DNA from 2 places in the Streptomyces sp. NPDC001941 genome. Region 2 is predicted to be linked to the other one. Evidence: predicted binding sites of a transcription regulator. Region 2 holds the regulator's gene; the other holds the start of a gene.
The links. The regulator HrcA, encoded in region 2, represses chaperone genes, less so after heat shock. The targets are predictions, from matches to a motif close to TTNGCACTCNGNNNNNCNGAGTGCNAA.
Positions count from the first base shown of each region.

Region 1: a site for HrcA is predicted at 1,629-1,655, ahead of groES (co-chaperone GroES). Genes of this name have one in related genera too.

Region 1 is NZ_JBEOYE010000091.1:15,181-19,232, reverse strand. It holds gene ABT160_RS37810 (polysaccharide deacetylase family protein) at 1-725, shown strand, start outside; gene ABT160_RS37805 (polysaccharide deacetylase family protein) at 722-1,543, shown strand; gene groES (co-chaperone GroES) at 1,801-2,109, shown strand; gene groL (chaperonin GroEL) at 2,251-3,873, shown strand; gene ABT160_RS37790 (SDR family NAD(P)-dependent oxidoreductase) at 3,957-4,052, opposite strand, start outside.
Region 2 is NZ_JBEOYE010000001.1:144,205-148,256, forward strand. It holds gene ABT160_RS00570 (Uma2 family endonuclease) at 1-488, shown strand, start outside; gene ABT160_RS00575 (DUF3097 domain-containing protein) at 498-1,310, opposite strand; gene ABT160_RS00580 (MBL fold metallo-hydrolase) at 1,321-2,049, opposite strand; gene hrcA (heat-inducible transcriptional repressor HrcA) at 2,215-3,231, shown strand; gene dnaJ (molecular chaperone DnaJ) at 3,232-4,052, shown strand, end outside.

The DNA of each region.
Region 1 (4,052 bases), on a different contig from region 2:
TCAGGCGCGCCCAGGCCGCCCGCGCGCTCGCCGCGAAGAAGTGGGGCCTGGCCAGGACCCCGCTGGCCGCGCCCCCGCCGCCCGCGGTCAAGCCGAAGATCACCTTCCGCAAGGGCTTCGAGGTCGGCGACGACAGCCTCCCGCCGGTCTTCACGACCGTCCCCACCAAGGACCGCGTGGTCTTCCTGACCATCGACGACGGCGCCGAGAAGGACCCCGAGCTGCTGACGATGATGACCGAACTGGGCATCCCGTACAGCGCGTTCCTCAGCGACTACCTGGTCAAGGAGGACTACGACTACTTCAAGCGGATGCGGGACCGGGGCGTGGCCCTGCACAACCACACCCTCAACCACCGCTACATGCCCGGCCTGTCCTACACCGCGCAGAAGCACGAGATCTGCGACCAGCAGGCCAACATCGAGAAGCGGTACGGCAAGCGGCCCCCGCTCTTCCGCCCGCCCTACGGCAACTACAACCAGGACACCCTGCGCGCCGCCAAGTCGTGCGGGGTCAAGGCCGTGCCCCTGTGGGCCGCGGAGGCGTTCCCCGACCACATGGAGTGGCGCGAGTGGGACCGTGACCTGCACCCCGGCGACATCGTGCTCACCCACTTCCGCGGCCCCGGCGACTGGAAGGGCACCATGCCCGACATGATCCGCCGGGTGATGAAGACGATCACCGACAAGGGCTACGCGGTGGCCCGCCTGGAGGACTACGTATGAGACGCGCGCCCCGGCTGCTCGCCGGTGCCCTGGCGGCCGGAGTGCTCCTCGCCTCCGCCGGGTGCGCCGCCCCGGTCGACCCGATCGAGCGGCTGGGGCGCAAGGCCGCGCAGAAGGTCCGCCAGGTGCGGCCCGGGGCGGGGCCGCCCGTGGCCGCCGCCGCGTACCGCACCTGGGGGCTCGCGGCCCCGCTGGCCGCGCCACCGCCCGCGCGCCGGGCGGCCGGGCTGCCGTACGTGGTGGACCGGGTGCCCACCCGCGACCGGGTCGTCTTCGTGACCTACGACGACGGCGCCGAGCGGGACCCGGCCTTCGCGCGGATGGTCGGCGAGCTTCGCCTGCCGATCAGCATGTTCCTCACCGACAGCGTGGCCGCGCCCGGCTACGGACACTTCGACGCGCTGCGCCGGTCCGGCGGGGCGAGCGTGCAGAACCACACGGTGGGCCACCGCCACCTGCCCGGACTGTCGTACGCGGACCAGCGCGCGGAGATCTGCGGCCAGCAGGACCGCCTGGCGGCCCGCTTCGGCGCCCGGCCCCGGCTGTTCCGGCCGCCCTACGGCGCGTACGACGCCACGACACTGGCCGCGGCGCGCTCCTGCGGGGTGGAGCGGGTGGTGCTGTGGCGGGCGGCGATGCAGATCCACGACCTGCGGTACGCGGACGGGGAGGGGCTGCGCCCCGGCGACATCGTGCTGGCGCACTTCCGGGGGCCGGACGAGCTCAAGGGCAGCACGCTGCCGCAGATGACCACGCGCATGCTGCGCCGCATCCAGGAGCAGGGCTTCGCGGTGGCGCGCCTGGAGGACTATCTCTGAGCCGCCCTGGGCAGCACCTCTGAGCTGCGCGGGAGCCCGGCGCGCCGGAGGAACGGTCGAGGACGTCACGCCACGGGGCGGTGAATTGGCACTCCGCTTGACCGAGTGCTAATCGCGGACATAGTCTCGGGCCTGGCACTCACCACTGGAGAGTGCCAATAGCGCGACGGGCAGGTCCGGCACCCGCGACGACGGATCGACCTGGTCGCCACCCAGACAGTTAACCCCGTGAGATCTCCGAAGGGGGAGGTCGGATCGTGACGACCGCCAGCTCCAAGGTTGCCATCAAGCCGCTCGAGGACCGCATCGTGGTCCAGCCGCTCGACGCCGAGCAGACCACGGCCTCCGGCCTGGTCATCCCGGACACCGCGAAGGAGAAGCCCCAGGAGGGCGCCGTCCTCGCCGTGGGCCCGGGCCGCTTCGAGAACGGCGAGCGCCTTCCGCTCGACGTCAAGGTCGGCGATGTCGTGCTGTACAGCAAGTACGGCGGCACCGAGGTGAAGTACAACGGCGAGGAGTACCTCGTCCTCTCGGCTCGCGACGTGCTCGCGATCATCGAGAAGTAATTCACCCGAAGCAGAATGCTTTGAGCCGCGCCCCTGGCCCCCGCTGAGAATGCCGGGTGCGAGGGGCGCGGTTCGTTTCACCGGCGATGGGCGGCCGCAGTCGCGGCCGAGGATCGCAATCGAGAGGACTGACTCAGCCCCATGGCGAAGATCCTGAAGTTCGACGAGGACGCCCGTCGCGCCCTCGAGCGCGGCGTCAACAAGCTTGCCGACACGGTCAAGGTGACGATCGGCCCCAAGGGCCGCAACGTCGTCATCGACAAGAAGTTCGGCGCCCCCACCATCACCAACGACGGTGTCACGATCGCCCGCGAGGTCGAGATCGAGGACCCGTACGAGAACCTGGGCGCCCAGCTGGTGAAGGAGGTGGCCACCAAGACCAACGACGTCGCCGGTGACGGCACCACCACCGCCACCGTCCTGGCCCAGGCCCTGGTCCGCGAAGGCCTGCGCAACGTCGCCGCGGGTGCCTCCCCGGCCTCCCTGAAGAAGGGCATCGACGCCGCCGTCAAGGCCGTCTCCGAGGACCTCCTCGCCACCGCGCGCCCGATCGACGAGAAGTCCGACATCGCCGCCGTGGCCGCGCTGTCCGCCCAGGACCAGCAGGTCGGCGAGCTCATCGCCGAGGCCATGGACAAGGTCGGCAAGGACGGTGTCATCACCGTCGAGGAGTCCAACACCTTCGGCCTGGAGCTCGACTTCACCGAGGGCATGGCCTTCGACAAGGGCTACCTGTCCCCGTACATGGTGACCGACCAGGAGCGCATGGAGGCCGTCCTCGACGACCCGTACATCCTGATCCACCAGGGCAAGATCGGCGCGATCCAGGACCTGCTGCCGCTGCTGGAGAAGGTCATCCAGGCCGGTGGCTCCAAGCCGCTGCTGATCATCGCCGAGGACGTCGAGGGCGAGGCCCTGTCGACCCTGGTCGTCAACAAGATCCGCGGCACGTTCAACGCCGTCGCGGTCAAGGCCCCCGGCTTCGGCGACCGCCGCAAGGCGATGCTGCAGGACATGGCCACCCTCACCGGTGCCACCGTCATCGCCGAGGAGGTCGGCCTCAAGCTCGACCAGGCCGGCCTGGACGTGCTGGGCACCGCCCGCCGCGTGACGGTCTCCAAGGACGACACCACCATCGTCGACGGTGGCGGCAACTCCGAGGACGTCGTGGGCCGCGTCGCCCAGATCAAGGCCGAGATCGAGGCCACGGACTCCGACTGGGACCGCGAGAAGCTCCAGGAGCGCCTCGCGAAGCTGGCCGGCGGCGTGTGCGTGATCAAGGTCGGCGCCGCCACCGAGGTGGAGCTGAAGGAGAAGAAGCACCGTCTGGAGGACGCCATCTCCGCGACCCGCGCCGCGGTCGAGGAGGGCATCGTCTCCGGTGGTGGCTCCGCCCTGGTGCACGCCGTCAAGGTCCTCGAGGGCAACCTCGACAAGACCGGCGACGAGGCCACCGGTGTCGCCGTGGTCCGCCGCGCCGCCGTCGAGCCGCTGCGCTGGATCGCCGAGAACGCCGGCCTCGAGGGCTACGTCATCACCGCCAAGGTGGCGGAGCTGGACAAGGGCCAGGGCTTCAACGCCGCGACCGGCGAGTACGGCGACCTGATCAAGGCCGGCGTCATCGACCCGGTCAAGGTCACGCGCTCCGCCCTGGAGAACGCCGCCTCCATCGCCTCCCTGCTGCTCACGACCGAGACCCTGGTCGTCGAGAAGAAGGAAGAGGAGCCGGCGGACGCGGGCCACGGCCACGGTCACTCGCACTGACGCGTAGCCAGGCGCACTGACGCCACGAGGCCCGGTGCCCCCGTCGCGGGGGCACCGGGCCTCGCCCGTTCTCGGCGTACGGCCTACTGGGGGCCGTACTTGCGCCCGGCCCGGGAGCTGAACCCGCCCAGCAGCCCGCGCGGCGCCAACTTCACCACGCCCATCAGCGCCTTGTAGCG
Region 2 (4,052 bases):
TCGTGATGATGGCGGGCCCGGACCTGGTCCACAACCTCATCGTCGAGGAAGTGCAGGACCAGATCCCGCGCGCAAGGTGGGCGCGACTCCAGACGCAGGACATCGACATCGTCAGCGAGTCGAGCGAGCCCATCCCGGACCTCGTGGTGCTTGAGCGTGAAGCGCATCCCGAATCAGGACGACTGCTCCCGTCCTCGCTGGTCACGATGGTGGTCGAGGTCGTCTCCCGGACCAGTGTCGACAGGGACTACGGCGTCAAGCGCTCGATCTACGCCGCCGGCCAGGTGCCCGTCTACCTGGTCATCGACCCGATCATGGCGCACTGCGTGCTCCTCACCCTCCCGGTCGGGACGGGGGAGGAGGCCGACTACCGGGCCCAGCAGATCACCAAGTTCGGCGAGCCCCTGGCGCTGGAGCCGTTCGGGATCGAGCTGGACACGAGCGGGTTCGGCACCTACAAGGGAGCCAGGCCGCACCGCCGTCCGTGACGGGGATGCTCACTCCTCGCCGGTGCCCGTGACGAAGTCGATCAGCTCTTCCACCCGGCCCAGCAGCTCCGGTTCCAGGTCCTTGTAGGACGTCACCCGGGACAGCACGTGCTGCCAGGCCGCGCCCGTGTTCGGGGGCCAGCCCAGGGCGCGGCACACGCCCGACTTCCAGTCCTCCCCGCGCGGCACCCGCGGCCAGCCCGGGATGCCCAGGGACGACGGCTTCACCGCTTCCCACACGTCGATGTACGGGTGGCCCACCACCAGCACGTCCGCGCCCGTCACCCGGGCCGCGATCCGGGACTCCTTCGAGCCGGGGACCAGGTGGTCCACCAGTACGCCGAGCCGGGCGTCCGGGCCCGGGGCGAACTCCGCGACGATCGCGGGCAGGTCGTCGACCCCCTCCAGATACTCCACGACCACGCCCTCCACGCGCAGGTCGTCGCCCCACACCTTCTCCACCAGCTCCGCGTCGTGGCGGCCCTCCACGTAGATGCGGCCCGCGCGGGCGACCCGGGCGCGGGCCTGGGGGACGGCGACCGAGCCGGAGGCCGTACGGGTGGGGCGGACCGGGGCCGGGGCGGCGGGGCGGACCAGGGTGACGACCCGGCCCTCCAGGAGGAAGCCGCGCGGCTCCAGCGGGAACACCCGGTGCTTGCCGAAGCGGTCCTCCAGCGTCACCGTGCCCGCCTCGCAGCGGACCACCGCACCGCAGAAGCCCGTCGTGACCTCCTCGACGACGAGGTCGCGGTCCGCGGGGACCTCCGGCGCGGGGGCCGTCTTCTTCCAGGGCGGGGTCAGGTCGGGGTCGTAGCTGCGCATTCGCGTGACGTTATGACACCGCGAAGCGCCGTGCCAGCTCATCGCGTTGACGGCGGACGAAGGCGGCGTCCACGGCCGCCCCGTGCCCGGGCACGTACACCGCGTCCTCCCCGCCCAGCGCGAGCAGCCGGTCCAGCGCGTCGGGCCAGCGCGCGGGCAGCGCGTCCGGGCCCGCCTGCGGCTCGCCCGACTCCTCCACCAGGTCCCCGCAGAACACCACCTCCGGCTCCCCCGGCCCGCCCGGCACGAACAGCGCCAGGTCGTGCCCCGAGTGGCCGGGGCCGACGTTCGCCAGCAGCACCCTGCGGTCGCCCAGGTCCACCGTCGTCTCCCCGCTGACCAGGTGGCGCGGCACCACCAGCACGTCCGCCGCCTCCTCCGCCGCGTCCCGCGCCAGGCCCTGGCGCACCGCGTCCTCGCGCAGCACCTCGCGCTCCCGCAGCATCAGCTCGTCGACGCCCACAGCGCCGTACACCTGCGCCCCCGAGAAGGCCGCGGTGCCGAGCACGTGGTCGAAATGGGGGTGGCTGAGTGCGACATGGGTCACCTTGCGGCCGGTCAGCCGCTGTGCCTGCGCCCGCAGCTCCGAACCCTCGCGCAGCGAGGACCCCGTGTCGTACAGCAGCACCCCCGTGCCCCCCGCCACCAGGCCGGCGGTGGCGTCCCAGCCAGGGAGCCTGCGCCTGCCGACCCCCGCCGCGAGCCGTTCCCAGCCCGCCCCTTCCCATCGCACGTCCATGCGACGACGCTAGCGGCAACGACCGGGGCCGCGCGCGGTAGCGTGGCCGGCCGCCTTGCCACGAGCGATCCCGGCCGCCGTACACTGGCCGGGGCCCGCTGGCACTCGAACAGGGCGAGTGCCAAGGAAAGCGGCGAAGGCGAACGACCACTGGAGGTGTGCGCGATGCTCAGTGAACGCAGACTGGAAGTCCTGCGCGCCATCGTCCAGGACTACGTGGGCACCGAGGAGCCGGTCGGCTCCAAGGCGCTGACCGAGCGCCACAAGCTCGGTGTCTCGCCCGCGACCGTGCGCAACGACATGGCCGCGCTGGAGGAGGAGGGGTACATCGCCCAGCCCCACACCAGCGCGGGCCGGATCCCCACGGACAAGGGCTACCGCCTGTTCGTGGACAAGCTGGCGGGGGTCAAGCCCCTGTCCACACCGGAACGACGGGCGATCCAGAACTTCCTGGACGGCGCCGTGGACCTGGACGACGTGGTGGGCCGCACGGTCCGGCTGCTGGCGCAGCTGACCCGGCAGGTCGCCGTCGTGCAGTACCCGTCGCTGACCCGTTCGACGGTGCGGCACGTGGAGCTGCTCTCGCTGGCCCCCGCGCGCCTGATGCTGGTCCTGATCACCGACACCGGACGGGTCGAGCAGCGCCTGGTCGACTGCCCGGCGCCGTTCGGCGAGACGTCCCTGGCGGACCTGCGGGCCCGGCTCAACAGCCGGGTCGTCGGGCGCCGCTTCGCGGACGTCCCGCAGCTGGTCCAGGACCTGCCCGAGTCCTTCGAGCAGGAGGACAGGGGCACCGTCTCGGCGGTGCTCGCCACGCTCCTCGAGACCCTGGTCGAGGAGCACGAGGAGCGGCTGATGATCGGCGGCACCGCCAATCTCACCCGCTTCGGACACGACTTCCCACTGACGATCCGGCCGGTGCTCGAAGCGCTCGAGGAGCAGGTCGTGCTCCTCAAGCTGCTGGGCGAGGCCAAGGACTCGGGCATGACCGTGCGCATCGGGCACGAGAACGCCCACGAGGGACTGACTTCCACGTCGGTCGTCGCGGTGGGCTACGGTTCGGGCGACGAGGCCGTCGCCAAACTAGGCGTGGTCGGACCGACCCGCATGGACTACCCCGGAACGATGGGAGCGGTACGCGCAGTGGCACGTTACGTCGGACAGATCCTGGCGGAGTCGTAAGTGGCCACGGACTACTACGCCGTACTCGGCGTGCGCCGCGACGCGTCCCAGGACGAGATCAAGAAGGCCTTCCGCAGGCTCGCCCGCGAACTCCACCCGGACGTCAATCCGGACCCGAAGACGCAGGAGCGCTTCAAGGAGATCAACGCGGCCTACGAGGTCCTCTCCGATCCCCAGAAGAAGCAGGTCTACGACCTCGGCGGCGACCCGCTGTCGGCGAACGGCGGCGGGGGCGCGGGCGGCTTCGGCGCCGGTGGCTTCGGCAACTTCTCCGACATCATGGACGCCTTCTTCGGCACGGCCTCGCAGCGCGGCCCGCGCTCGCGCACCCGCCGCGGCCAGGACGCCATGATCCGCCTGGAGGTCGAGCTCGGCGAGGCGGCCTTCGGCACCACCAAGGACATCCAGGTCGACACGGCCGTCGTCTGCACCACCTGCTCCGGTGAGGGCGCCGCGCCCGGCACCCAGGCGCAGACGTGCGACATGTGCCGCGGCCGGGGCGAGGTCTCGCAGGTCACCCGGTCCTTCCTGGGCCAGGTCATGACCTCGCGGCCGTGCCCGCAGTGCCAGGGCTTCGGCACGGTCGTGCCGACCCCCTGCCCGGAGTGCGCCGGTGACGGCCGGGTCCGCTCGCGCCGCACGCTCACCGTGAAGATCCCGGCCGGCGTCGACAACGGCACCCGCATCCAGCTCGCGGGCGAGGGCGAGGTCGGCCCCGGCGGCGGCCCCGCCGGCGACCTGTACGTGGAGATCCACGAGCTGCCGCACGCGGTCTTCCAGCGGCGCGGGGACGACCTGCACTGCACCGTCACCATCCCGAT